2 regions of the Lysinibacillus sp. NPDC058147 genome follow, and region 2 is predicted to be linked to the other one. Evidence: a T-box and tRNA genes for the amino acid it is inferred to sense, from the RefSeq annotation. Region 2 holds a T-box; the other holds one or more tRNA genes.
What was found. A T-box is a leader RNA that pairs with one kind of tRNA and senses whether it is charged. The one in region 2 lies ahead of leuS (leucine--tRNA ligase), so its partner is inferred to be a tRNA-Leu.
Positions count from the first base shown of each region.

Region 1: it has a tRNA-Leu gene. The T-box ahead of leuS (leucine--tRNA ligase) is inferred to sense a tRNA for this amino acid. The anticodon was not compared.

Region 1 covers NZ_JBHVUJ010000005.1:106-7,076, forward strand. The annotation lists rRNA gene rrf (5S ribosomal RNA) at 102-217, shown strand; tRNA gene ACFVT8_RS15410 (tRNA-Asn) at 234-310, shown strand; tRNA gene ACFVT8_RS15415 (tRNA-Ser) at 316-407, shown strand; tRNA gene ACFVT8_RS15420 (tRNA-Glu) at 438-512, shown strand; tRNA gene ACFVT8_RS15425 (tRNA-Val) at 527-602, shown strand; tRNA gene ACFVT8_RS15430 (tRNA-Met) at 628-702, shown strand; tRNA gene ACFVT8_RS15435 (tRNA-Asp) at 707-782, shown strand; tRNA gene ACFVT8_RS15440 (tRNA-Phe) at 798-873, shown strand; tRNA gene ACFVT8_RS15445 (tRNA-Thr) at 883-958, shown strand; tRNA gene ACFVT8_RS15450 (tRNA-Tyr) at 969-1,052, shown strand; tRNA gene ACFVT8_RS15455 (tRNA-Trp) at 1,066-1,139, shown strand; tRNA gene ACFVT8_RS15460 (tRNA-His) at 1,152-1,227, shown strand; tRNA gene ACFVT8_RS15465 (tRNA-His) at 1,263-1,338, shown strand; tRNA gene ACFVT8_RS15470 (tRNA-Gln) at 1,343-1,417, shown strand; tRNA gene ACFVT8_RS15475 (tRNA-Gly) at 1,424-1,498, shown strand; tRNA gene ACFVT8_RS15480 (tRNA-Cys) at 1,507-1,580, shown strand; tRNA gene ACFVT8_RS15485 (tRNA-Leu) at 1,628-1,708, shown strand; gene ACFVT8_RS15490 (MFS transporter) at 2,148-3,341, opposite strand; gene ACFVT8_RS15495 (TetR/AcrR family transcriptional regulator) at 3,589-4,167, shown strand; gene ACFVT8_RS15500 (hypothetical protein) at 4,383-4,910, opposite strand; gene ACFVT8_RS15505 (RNA polymerase sigma factor) at 4,897-5,388, opposite strand; partial or broken gene ACFVT8_RS15510 (alpha/beta hydrolase) at 5,812-6,000, opposite strand; gene ACFVT8_RS15515 (DUF8202 domain-containing protein) at 6,397-6,971, shown strand, end outside.
Region 2 covers NZ_JBHVUJ010000001.1:39,193-46,163, reverse strand. The annotation lists gene ACFVT8_RS00200 (response regulator transcription factor) at 1-5, shown strand, start outside; gene ACFVT8_RS00195 (permease) at 10-1,272, shown strand; gene leuS (leucine--tRNA ligase) at 1,628-4,045, opposite strand; T-box leader at 4,136-4,347, opposite strand; gene dhaK (dihydroxyacetone kinase subunit DhaK) at 4,435-6,186, opposite strand.

The DNA.
Region 1 (6,971 bases), on a different contig from region 2:
CAATGAACCGTTTATCCAGTTTTGAAAGAACAAAAACTATTAAAAAGATACTTGAACTTCATTGTGAAATATGTTATAATAAATATTGTCTTTCAAAATAGTCTAGTGATGATGGCAAAGAGGTCACACCCGTTCCCATACCGAACACGGAAGTTAAGCTCTTTAGCGCCAATGGTAGTTGGGGGCTTCCCCCTGTGAGAGTAGGACGTCGCTAGGCTATATGATAAAATTATTCCGAAGTAGCTCAGTTGGTAGTAGCACCTGACTGTTAATCAGGTTGTCGCAGGTTCGAGTCCTGCCTTCGGAGCCATTCTTGGAGAGTTGTCCGAGTGGCCGAAGGAGCACGATTGGAAATCGTGTAGGCGGTTAACACTGTCTCAAGGGTTCAAATCCCTTACTCTCCGCCAGCACTTTAAGGATTTTTCATTCCAAACGAAGGCCCCTTGGTCAAGTGGTTAAGACACCGCCCTTTCACGGCGGTAACACGGGTTCGAATCCCGTAGGGGTCACCATTTAATACCCAGATGGAGGATTAGCTCAGCTGGGAGAGCATCTGCCTTACAAGCAGAGGGTCGGCGGTTCGAGCCCGTCATCCTCCACCATTATTTAAATAAATTACCTTATTATCGCGGGGTGGAGCAGTGGTAGCTCGTCGGGCTCATAACCCGAAGGTCGTTGGTTCAAATCCGGCCCCCGCAACCAAAATGGTCCCGTGGTGTAGCGGTTAACATGCCTGCCTGTCACGCAGGAGATCGCCGGTTCGATCCCGGTCGGGACCGCCATTTTTTAAAAAATATGGGTCAGTAGCTCAGTTGGTAGAGCATTAGATTGAAGCTCTAAGTGTCGGCGGTTCGATTCCGTCCTGACCCACCATATTTTTTTGCCGGTGTAGCTCAGTTGGTAGAGCAACTGACTTGTAATCAGTAGGTCGTGGGTTCGACTCCTATCGCCGGCACCATGGCTTTTCCGGAGGGGTAGCGAAGTGGCTAAACGCGGCGGACTGTAAATCCGCTCCTTAGGGTTCGGCGGTTCGAATCCGTCCCCCTCCACCAGTTTTTATTTAATAGGGGCATAGTTCAACGGTAGAATAGAGGTCTCCAAAACCTTTGGTGTGGGTTCGATTCCTACTGCCCCTGCCAATTAATTTTATGGCGATTGTGGCGAAGTGGTTAACGCACCGGATTGTGGTTCCGGCATTCGTGGGTTCGATTCCCATCAGTCGCCCCATTTTCAATAAAATTAATAAATACAATATAACAATGGCGATTGTGGCGAAGTGGTTAACGCACCGGATTGTGGTTCCGGCATTCGAGGGTTCGATTCCCTTCAGTCGCCCCATTGTTGGGGTATAGCCAAGCGGTAAGGCAACGGATTTTGATTCCGTCATGCCTAGGTTCGAATCCTAGTACCCCAGCCATTTTTTGCGGAAGTAGTTCAGTGGTAGAACACCACCTTGCCAAGGTGGGGGTCGCGAGTTCGAACCTCGTCTTCCGCTCCAAATATTATGGCGGCATAGCCAAGTGGTAAGGCACAGGTCTGCAACACCTTTATCACCGGTTCAAATCCGGTTGCCGCCTCCATAATTTATTACTTAATCGGTTTATCCGATTTTTTTTATCTCCATTATGCCGGTGTGGCGGAATTGGCAGACGCGCACGACTCAAAATCGTGTTCCTTTGGAGTGTCGGTTCGACCCCGACCACCGGTATCATTAGAAGTTTCTTAGTCAAGATAAGAAATACTTGAAAGCCCATAAACCTTGTATATCAAGGTTTATGGGCTTTTTTCGTTTTAAAGAAAACGATAAGAATTGAATTCATTTTACACAAGAAGAAACCTTGATAATACTGCTTTCTTTAGCAGTAAGTCATATAAATTTTATACAAATTGTTCTCAAATCCCTTATGAGTATCGATTATTAATTGTATTAAATATAAAAAACGCATATGCATAAAAGTGATATATTATTATGCACACGTTACGCAGGAATTATGTGCAGATATTTTTTGCCTCTGGATCTAATTCCAATTTAGCTTGAGCATGTTAGGACGATGTGATTAAGAATAAAGCGAATGTGGAAGATAGTAATTCCACATTCGCTTCTTTTGTTTAAGTAATGATAAAGGTTCTTTAAAACTATCTTAGAATTACTTCTTTTCTGTGGTAAAGTAAAATATGGAAAGTATAGGAGGAATTATTCCAATCCATAATGTAGTATTCCATCCTCCAATTGCATAGGCCCATCCTCCGATTGCTGACCCAATCGCACCACCAAAAAAGAAAATTGCCATGAATAGTCCATTTAGACGACTACGAACTTCGGGACTCAACGAGAAAAGCGCACGTTGGCTGAGCACAAGATTTGCGGATACTCCAGCATCTAACAATAAGGATGAAACTACGAGAACAGCAATTCCAATAGGTGAACTAGTATGGATAATAAGCGGCAATAAAAGAGAAATGACAACAATAAAAAGTGCTATCCCTGTTGCAGGTCTAGTCATGCCACGATCAGCAATTCGTCCTGCAATAGGCGCGGCTACTGCACCAGCGACTCCAACAAGCGCGAATAACGCAACGTCTTTCTGAGAAAAATGAAAGGCAGGGCTAGTTAACAGTTGTGGAACTGTTGTCCAAAATAAACTAAAAGATGCAAACACACCTGCATGATATGCAGCTCGACGGCGTAAAATTGGGGTTGTTCGTAACAAATGCCACATAGAACCGAGTAGAGCTATATAGTGTGTGTCGGTTGAAGGTTTTCTTCTAGGTAACACCTTCGAAAGTACAATAGCCAAAACCATTATAGTTATTGCAGACAAAATGAATATGGCATGCCAGTCAAGAAACTCAGCAACTAAGCTCGACAAAGGACGTGAGAGCATGATTCCAAGTAACAAACCGCTCATGACATTGCCGACAACACGGCCACGTGAAGAATCGGATGCAAGATATGATGCAAAAGGTACGAGTACTTGCGTAGCTACCGAACCTAAACCTATGACAAACAAAGCGACTAAGAACAGCAAAATTTGTTTCGTCATTGCTGTGATTGCAAGGGCAACTGCCGTCATAAGTAAAGATGAGACAATTAGCTTCCGATTTTCAAGAATATCTCCTAAAGGCACGATAAATAGCAAACCGACAACGTAACCAATTTGCGTTAACGTAACGATTAAGCCAGAACTGTTTGCTGACAATCCAATTGATGAGCTAATTATCCCAACTAAGGGCTGCGCGTAATATAAATTAGCTACAATGATACCGCATGCGGCAGCCAAAAGAATAGTTAACCAAGAAGGAATATTTTTTTCGATTGTTTGTTTCTTTATATCAGTCATTTTGTACAACTCCTTGTATGTGAAATATAATGCTTTACTGTTAAAAATACGTTGTGTAGTTTCCCTCCTTAAGTTAGTTAATTATTTTTATTTTAAAATACTGAACGTTTAGTATATAAAATCATTAACCACATAATATACTGAACGTATAGTTTTGTAAATAGGCAATTTCAACTTTCTGTTTTTTTATTTAATTGATATACTGAACATACAGTTTATTAATTTCGGAAGAAAGGTGGTATTTATGATGAATGGAAAAAGAGGCAGACCACGTAATTTAGAAGCACAAAATTCAATCCTTTCCGCATCTTATGATTTATTGTTGGAAAATGGGTTTCAGGCTGTCACAGTTGATAAAATCGCAGAATATGCCCAAGTTAGCAAAGCAACTATTTATAAATGGTGGCCAAACAAGGCTGCAGTAGTGATGGATGGTTTCCTTTATGCTGCCTCTGAAAGATTGCCTGTGCCTGATACTGGTTCGGCGTACAATGATATTCTAATTCACGCTACAAATTTAACCAAGTTTTTGACAAGCCGGGAGGGAACCATAATTACGCAGTTATTGGGTGAAGGACAGTTTGATTCAGGATTGGCAGATGCCTATCGTACTCGATATTTCCATCCCCGCCGACTTGAAGCAAGGAGTCTTTTGGAAAAAGGAATTCAACGTGGTGAATTGAAAAAAAGTATCGACATTGATATATGTATTGATTTAATTTACGGTCCAATCTTCTATCGATTACTGGTGACAGGCGAAACGTTAGATGAATCATATGTACAACAATTAATATTAAACGCTTTTGATGGAATTCGTTCTTCCTAGTTGTAAAAATAGGTTTAACCGAATCATCTTATTTAGCATTCTAGAAAGATTTTTTAAAAATGATGTAACTTTGCTGAATACTATTCTTAGCAGGCTTATAAATCGCATTCAGCGGGCAATTTTTTTAATTTTGTCCGCTGAATATAATTGTGTAATTAAATATGTGTTCGTTTCTTGAGAATCCCATTTTCTAATTCATTATGAATAAATATTATTTATTCTACAGGAGCCATATTGTTGTAGATTACGTCGGCAGTGACTTTTCCAGTACTAACATCTTGAGATGTGTAACCAGAAATGAAGTTTCCTACTTTAAATTCTTTTTGCAACAGTTCTTCTGATGGTTTCGCTGCAGTTGGGCCATTGATCCCTAGCTGGGTTTTGTTTGTTACCGTTACCCATAAATTGCCGATCTTAAAGCTTTTACCGTTTGTACTAACCTCAGTAATCGTTCCCTCGATATTCACAGCTGCTTTGGCTGTGATTTGCGGTCTGTTCGTATCTACTGAAGTACTTTGCGTGTCGGTCTTCGAGTGCTGTATCATCGTGTATGAACCTGTCAATACTGTACAGACTGTGGCTATCAGGCCCAAGTTTTTTAAGGATAATTTCATGCTACTTTTATTCATTTTAGTTTCCTCCTTAATTGGTGTTGATTGAATAAGTTTTTTATAAGTTTCTTCTTTGAATCTATCGTTCATCTTCACCTTATCTATCGCCGATTTATAGCTAGATTTCCTCATTCTCAAGCCCTCCAATCTTTTCTTTTAAAAGAAGGCGTCCACGCGCAAGCCAAGTACCCACTGTTGCTGGCTTTGCCTGCAGGATCTCTGCAATTTCTTGGATCGTATATCCCTCATAATAGTGCAGATGGATGGGAATTCGATATTTTTTATCCAGAGCTAATACTGCCTGTAATAACTCATTCTCTTCCTTAGGGAGGTAGCTTAAGTTCTCAGGAATTGGATTTCTGCTGCGGAACCAACCGGTTTTCAACATGTTTTTGCTTTTGTTAATGGTTGTGCGTATGAGCCAAGCTTTTTCATGTTCAGTGTTGTTGAATACAGGGGAATTCTGCAAATAAGTTAAAAATACCTCTTGTGTAACCTCTTCAGCATCCGCTACATTTTTTAGATATGCGAACGCCACTTTTATCAGACTCTGGGAATATAACTCCAGTATCCGTTGCAAAGCATCATGAACTTCTAGAGAATGATGCACCCCACCATCTCCTTTCACTTTAAATACAACTGAGGGCGCCTTTATTTTTCATTGAGAATAGAATTTCTTTAAAATATTATTTTAAGCTGAGTTCACAAGTTGTCTAAAAAGGAACAAGCAAAATTCTCAAGTTCTATAATGTAACATGTTATGGAGTTAAAGATTGCACAATAGAAGCAACACAGGACGAAAAGTTGTTTGTGGATGCAATTAAAATTAAGAAATAAAAGGACCAAATATTATTGGTTTTAATTATAGATGGTTTTGCCGATTGGGAAGCAAGTTATGTGACTACAGAAGGGTATATATTTGCGATAAGTTATTGGATAAATATACGATCCACTCAAATAGTCAATTATTTGAGTGGATCTACTTGTTTTTTATTTATTTGCAGTAGTCTCTATATACGAAACAATAGATTAATTAAAACCCTTTACTTAACCAAGTTGTGGCAAGATCAATTGCTCCACGTGCAGCTTCAGTTTTGGCTAAGGCGTTGAGCATCACGAAATTGTGAATGATACCTTGGAAACGTACTGCAGTGACCGGAATACCTGCTTCACGAAGTTTATTGGCATATGCTTCTCCCTCGTCACGAAGTACATCAGTTTCAGTAAAAAATGATTCAGATGTTAGGAAGCCTAAATGTAGTAAAGCCTTATGGAAATGTAAAAGGCGGTATCAAGTATGTAGATTGGAAAGTCTGGAATATGATTAGATAGAAACATAAAATCGTGGTGAGTTTCCTAGTAAAACAAATCTACTTAGCGGATTAATTAAATTCTGTAATAGAACTTAGACTGAAAAAGATAAGGGGTAACCCGCAAAGTCAGGGCTGAACTTGTAAATGTTTTGTATATATCTCTCGTTTATATTTAAATATCTAGAAATCTGTCGAAAAAAGACCAGATTACTAATGAAAAAAAAAGCATTTGTAAATAAAGAGGGAGATGAGTAAAACCATTACAAAAAATCTATAAAGTTTTTAAAAAGATTGGAGGAACAAACATGCAAACAAAAAAACAACAAAAATGGTGGAAACGCTCTCTCAACACTTTTCTTGCCACAGTACTAATCGCAAGTAGTATCTCATTTGTTGGTGTTCCACAAGAGGCAAAAGCAGCAATAAATGATACGCCAATATCATCCCCAGCAGGTGTAGATGGTGCAGCTTTATGGCTTCGACCAGATAAAGGAATTAGTACTGAAAGTGGAGAGCTTGTATCTGAATGGAAGGATCAAAGTAGCCTAGCAAATGATGCTACACAGAGTACAGCAACTTTCCAACCAACATATAGAAATGATGCACAATATAATGTGAATTTTAATCCGACGTTGGAGTTTAATAATAAGTATCTCAATTTGGATGTAGCAAAGCTTCCTACAGGAAAAGAGCCTCGAACAATTGTGGCAGTAGCAGCAACAAATACTCCAACAGGTAATCATTACATTATTTCATGGGGAAATCCAGCATCTGGTCAAATGATGGGGATGTTACAGTATAGTACAGCAATGGGAGCATTGTCTGGATATGGTACTCAATTTGCAACTGGTGCTAATTTCTGGCAACCGAAAGTACCAAA
Region 2 (6,971 bases):
ATTGATCCTATGTTAAGAAAATTTTCAACGTTAGTACCATTTGCAAGTTTAAGCACAGCAGCAGGCGTCATTACTATTTTAACCAGATGGATTGATGGAAATTTATTGTTATCCTCTCCATCTGCACTTATTTCGTATGGCTTTATGGCGGGCATTTGTTATACATTAGCAACGGCCATTTCGTTTATTATTCTTGGATCTTTTTTAAATAAGAGTGACTACACGCGAAGCCAGCACAAACAAAGCTTTTTAATCTTTACCATGCAGCAAAAATTAAGTGGCATGAATTTAAGAGTTATTCACTTATTCTATCTCTTTACAGGCATTGAACTTTGGCTTATTCAGATTATAAGTATTAGCGTTTTATCAGAAATTATGTTAAATATACCGGTGCCAATTACAATTCTACTATTTTTGATAGCTATGTTACTTCTTGATCGATTAATGTCCGTGAAGGGGATACTATGGTTAGAAATTTTATTTATCATTGCCCTTTTTTCGTTACTAATCTTTATCCCTATTTATTATTTTGTTCTAAACGGTGCAAGCCAAGTATATGAAGGAATTCGGTTATATCATCCTTATTTATTTTACTTTAAAAATAGCGAAATCCTCCTATTCTATATCATTATTCAATTAGCCGTTTTAGGACGAGTGCTATTTGATAAATCAACTTGGTATCTAATAGCCTTTATCAAACCTAAAAAAGTACGCCGTAGCTTATTCTCATCAGGCGTTATTTTTGCATTATTATCATTGTCTTTTACTGCGATATTAATGATTGCTTTATACAGCGGGGCTTATGGGCAATTTCAAATTTTAATCCTTACATTTTTATATGAGGTGCAACCAGGTTTTCTTATGTTTGCTTTTCTTGTCATCATATTACTGGCAATTGCGACAACCTTACTTGTAGAAATGCGTGCAACAAAACGATTTTTCACCACTAGAAGACGTTATTATTATTATTTAATAGCTTTAATCGTTATGTTGTTTTCCTTATTTATATCCATAGATTTAACTATATTAGGAGTTATTTATACATTTGCCTTTCTTCACATTTCCATGTTGCCTTTTACGATTATACTTTTATTTACGAATAGAAGTATCCATAAACATAGCTGGCTTGTTATTTTGATCTCTATCATAACAGGAGTTATAGTTAGTTTATTCTTCAACGTGTTATATGGATTAGCTGTTAGCTTTATAATTTCTTGCATCTATCAATTCATGCTTCAGGCCGAAAATGTAGAGAGTAGTCAATTCAAATAATTAAAAAGCCTGAGCCCATTTACAGTTTCGGGCTCAGGTTTCTTATTGTCGTTAAAAATGGCTAATATTCGGGGTGATGAATACCTGTATTTTCCCTTGCCATTTCCCAAGCTCATTCCGTTCGTTTCCCCATGTTTAACAATATAAATAGTAGTCAAATTCTCTCCCCCCCCACTATTCCGACTTATTAAGATCGATAAAATGTAAAAAAAGACAGAATCAAAATTTGATTCTGCCTTTATCTTATTATTAATGAAATGATCCAACCATTAAAAATGCTTCGGTTAAGACTCCCCAGTGCTGTAGCAGGTAATCTTAACTTTTATACAAGCATGTAGTTAGTTGTTTCCTTCATTTATTTAACTACGATATTAACAAGCTTGCCTGGAATGACAATAATTTTTACTAAGTTTTTGCCTGCCATGTATTCTTGTACTTTTTCATCTGCAAGTGCTACTTTTTCGATTTCCTCTTTTGAAGCATCTTTCGCTACGATGATTTTTGCACGTACTTTACCGGCAACTTGAACTGCGACTTCCACTTCATCATCAACAAGTTTAGACTCGTCATATGTTGGCCATTGCGCGTATGAAAGTGTTTCGCCATGACCTAATATCTGCCATAACTCTTCAGCAACGTGTGGAACCATTGGAGCTAGCATCTTCACAAAGCCTTCAGCGTAAGCTGTTGGAATAACATCCGCTTTGTAGCAATCATTGATGAATACCATCATTTGTGAAATAGCCGTATTGAAGCGAATACCTTCGTAATCCTCTGTCACTTTTTTCACAGTTTGATGATATGATTTTTCAAGAGTTTTGTCATCAGAAGCTAGAATTTTCGCCGCGATTGTACCATCTTCTTCATTGACAAATAGACGCCAAATTCGATCTAAGAAGCGACGTGCCCCGTCTAAGCCATTTGTTGACCATGCAACAGATGCTTCAAGTGGACCCATAAACATTTCATATAGACGTAAAGTATCCGCACCATGCGAAGAAATGATTTCATCAGGGTTAACGACATTACCTTTTGATTTAGACATTTTTTCATTACCTTCACCAAGAATCATCCCTTGGTTAAATAATTTATGGAATGGCTCTTTCGTGTGTACAACACCTAAATCGTATAATACTTTGTGCCAGAAGCGAGCGTATAGTAAGTGTAATACCGCATGCTCTGCTCCACCGATATAAATATCAACTGGTAACCAGCGTTTCAGTAACTCAGGGTCTGCAATTGCTTCTTTATTTGTTGGGTCAATATAACGTATGAAGTACCAGCTAGAACCTGCCCACTGTGGCATTGTGTTCGTTTCGCGACGACCTTTTTTGCCAGTTTCAGGATCAACAACATTTACCCACTCAGAAATATTCGCTAATGGCGATTCACCAGTGCCTGAAGGACGAATATTATCTGTTTTTGGTAGCATTAATGGTAATTCTGATTCCGGTACTGGTGTCGTTGTACCATCTTCCCAATGAATCATAGGGATTGGCTCACCCCAGTAACGCTGACGAGAGAATAACCAATCGCGAAGACGGTACGAGATTTTCTTCTCTCCTACGCCTTTTTCCTCAAGCCATTTAATTGCTTTAGCAATACCGTCTTCTTTGTTTAAGCCATCAAGGAAGTCAGAGTTAATGTGCTTACCATCTCCTGTAAATGCTTCTTTACTAATGTCTCCACCTTCAAGAACAGGGATAATTTCTAAACCAAATTCTGTTGCAAATTCATAGTCACGCTCATCATGTGCTGGAACCGCCATGATTGCACCAGTACCATATGATACTAATACGTAGTCTGCAATCCAAATCGGCATTTTCTTACCGTTAATTGGATTCACTGCATAGGCACCTGTGAATACGCCTGTTTTTTCTTTCGCTAGATCTGTACGCTCTAGATCAGATTTCATTTTTACTTTATCTAAATAAGCTTCAACAGCTTGACGTTGTTCAGCAGTTGTAATTTGCTCCACCAATTGATGCTCAGGTGCAAGAACACAGTATGTAGCACCAAATAATGTATCAGGACGAGTTGTAAATACTGTGAAGTTTTCATCTGTTCCATCGATATCAAATGTTACTTCTGCACCTTCTGAACGACCAATCCAGTTACGCTGCATATCTTTAATAGACTCTGGCCAATCAACTTCCTCTAAGTCGTCGATTAAACGATCAGCATAGGCAGTAATTTTAAGCATCCATTGCTTCATCGGACGACGTTCTACAGGGTGACCACCACGCTCTGATTTTCCATCAATAACTTCTTCGTTTGCAAGTACTGTTCCTAGTGCAGGGCACCAGTTTACAGCTACTTCATCTACATAAGCTAAGCCTTTTTTATAAAGTTGGATAAAGATCCATTGTGTCCATTTATAATAGTCTGGATCTGTTGTGTTAATTTCACGATCCCAATCATAGCTAAAGCCTAGCTCTTGGATTTGACGCTTGAATGTCGCAATATTTTTCGCTGTGAATTCTGCTGGGTCATTTCCTGTATCAAGTGCATATTGTTCTGCTGGTAAACCGAATGCGTCCCAGCCCATTGGATGTAGGACGTTATAGCCTTGCATGCGCTTGAAGCGTGAAAGGATATCTGTTGCTGTATAGCCCTCTGGATGTCCTACGTGAAGACCTGCACCAGATGGGTACGGGAACATATCTAATGCATAAAATTTTGGTTTTTCAGTTTCATTTTCAGTTTTGAAAGTTTTGTTATCAGCCCAATATTGCTGCCACTTTTTTTCAATTTGTTGATGATTAAAACTCATTATTTTTCCTCCTTTGAATGCGTCATACTTTTCACTTAAAGAATTGACAAAATATTTAAAAAATAAAAAAACTCGCCCCTTTCTTTGTCAGAAAGGGACGAGAGAATTCGTATCTCCCGCGGTACCACCCACATTAGTGATTACACTCGGCTCTTGCTTCCTTAACGCGGAAGGAACGGCACGCGCTATCTCACGCGGGCAGACTCAGAAGGCGAGTTCAATTTGCTTTCTTACTAGCTCCCACCAACCGCTAGCTCTCTAAAAAGAACCACAAATTTACTATTCCTCATCATTGTCTTTACAAGTATTGCATTTATTCTAATGGAAAGTACTGAAAAGCACAAGACTTTGTTTACATCCTACCCATTATTGAACAATTCAAACCCCAGCTATTTTAAACTACGAGAAAGCTCCGTAAAAATAACCCCTAACGCATAAGCACCAGCATCCGGATAACCTAGGCTTCTTTCACCAACTGTACCAGCGCGCCCCATTCGTGCAACGATTTCTTTTGTATATTCTGCTCCTTTAACAGCAGCCTCTGCCCCTTTTCCAAAGGCAGTTTTAACATCCGCACCAGCCGCAGCACTTTCTGTCCAAACATTTACACAAGGTACAAGCGCATCTACAAGCGTTTTATCGCCTACCTCTGCCCCTCTTCCGAAAGAGCGCTCACCGATAGACTGTATGCCTTTAAGCGCAGCTTGTAACATTTCAGCAAACTCTCCGACCGTTAATTCCATTTTTCCTTCTACAGCTTTACCCGCAGCTCGGAAAGCCCCTCCCCAAATGGGGCCAGAAGCGCCTCCGCAATGCTCCATAATTACCATAGAACACGCACCAAGAAATGTCCCAATATTTAAATGTTCATGACCTAAAATTGAGCTCCACTCTCGTTTTAATTGCTTAAATCCTTTAGCAACGCTCATTCCGAAATCGCCATCACCTGCATGTGTATCTAATTCGCAGAAAGGTACTTCGTTCTTAATAATAATCTCGCTCATTTTATCTACAAGATAAATTATATTATTTAATGTGATTACCTCACCGTTGATGATACCGTATTCTTCCACTGTTTCTGTCTCAAAGAAAACTTGTTTCTTTTCTACGTGGTCATTAATATCTACATATTCTACACTATCAACTGGTCCCTCTACCTTAAATGCAGGTGTATTACATTCTTTCGATAGTAATGTTTTCAGTTCATTATCTAGTTTCATTACCGTTAGAGAAATCCCTGCCATATCAATACTTGTCATGTAATTGCCGACAAACGTTCTATTGATTCGTATATTACTTTTACTCAACTCTCTAGTCACCGCATTGTTAAACAGATACAGTTCTTGAAGCGGTGTACCACCAAAACCATTTACTAGGACAGCAATTTCAGCATCTTCATCTAGTTCTAAATCTTTCATAAGATCATTTGTCATACGGAAGGCTAATTCATCTGCAGTCATCATTTTTTCGCGTTTTCTTCCTGGTTCTCCATGAATACCGACACCATACTCCATCTCATCTTCATCCAATTTGAAAGTCGGTGATCCACTGGCTGGAACCGTGCAGGAAGTTAGTGCTAGACCAATTGTTCGAACATTTGCCGCTGCTTTTTCCGCTACAGCTTTAACCTGCAGTAAATCCATTCCTTCTTCTGCTGCCGCACCAGCGATTTTATGCACTAACACAACTCCCGCAACGCCGCGGCGTCCCACAGTATAAAGACTATCCTCTACTGCAATATCATCATCTACGCGGACGTACTCTACTTGAATGCCATCCTCAGTAGCTAAGTGAGCACCATTTTTAAAGTTCATAATATCTCCGCTGTAATTTTTAATAATGAGCAGTGTACCTTTTTTGCTAGCTGTTGCTTTAATTGCTTGATATACCTGTATTTGTGAAGGAGAAGCAAAGACATCACCACATACGGCAGCATCCAGCATTCCTTTTCCTACTAATCCCGCATGTGCTGGTTCATGTCCACTACCGCCACCGCTAATTAAAGTTACCTTATTTTCATTCATTTCTTTTTTCTTAATTACTTTATATTTTTTTAACAACTCAAGTTCCGGATGAGCCATAACCATCCCATTGCACATTTCCATAACGAGTGTTTCAGGTTGATTCATAATTTTTTTCATCTTTAATCCTCCCCTGTAAGGTTTGTACATTCATAACACACTTTCATGATTATATTAATTCATAGGGCGATTTCTGTCATAATCATACCCTTCTGAATTATGCTATATATCAATTATGCTCCTGCGGATGTTTGGCCACCCACTGAAAGAAGTTGAAAGCGTATTCTTATTAACTATAGTAAAATGAAATCTTTTTATGACAGAATGAACGATTTGTCTAAAGACACTCATCTCACTGCTGGAAATAAGAACGAATAAAGTTGTAGGGATGATTATAGTAATCTCTCGGATGTTTATCTTACACCTTACTTCTTCCCTTTCGATACAGATCAATTACCGCCCGGATAAACTTTAAGCAGTGGGGATTTTCTTCATCCCCACTGCTTATTAGTCTTCACCAATCGGGCGTTTACGGGCAATTTATCTCCCAGATTACTTACTGCCCGTTTACGCGGAATAAAGTGAAACTTTAAGTAGTGGGGATTTTCTCCATCCCTACTACTTATTAGTCTTCACCAATCGGGCGTTTACGGGCAGTTTATCTTTTAGATAGCTTACTGCCCGTTAACGCGGGATAAAGTGAAACTTTAAGCAGTAGGGATTTTCTCCATTCCTACTACTTATTAGTCTTCACCAATCGGGCGTTTACGGGCAGTTTATCTTTTAGATAGCTTACTGCCCGTTTACGCGGGATAAAGTGGAACTTTAAGCAGTAGGGATTTTCTCCATCCCTACTACTTATTAGTCTTCACCAATCGGGCGTTTACGGGCAGTTTATCTCCCAG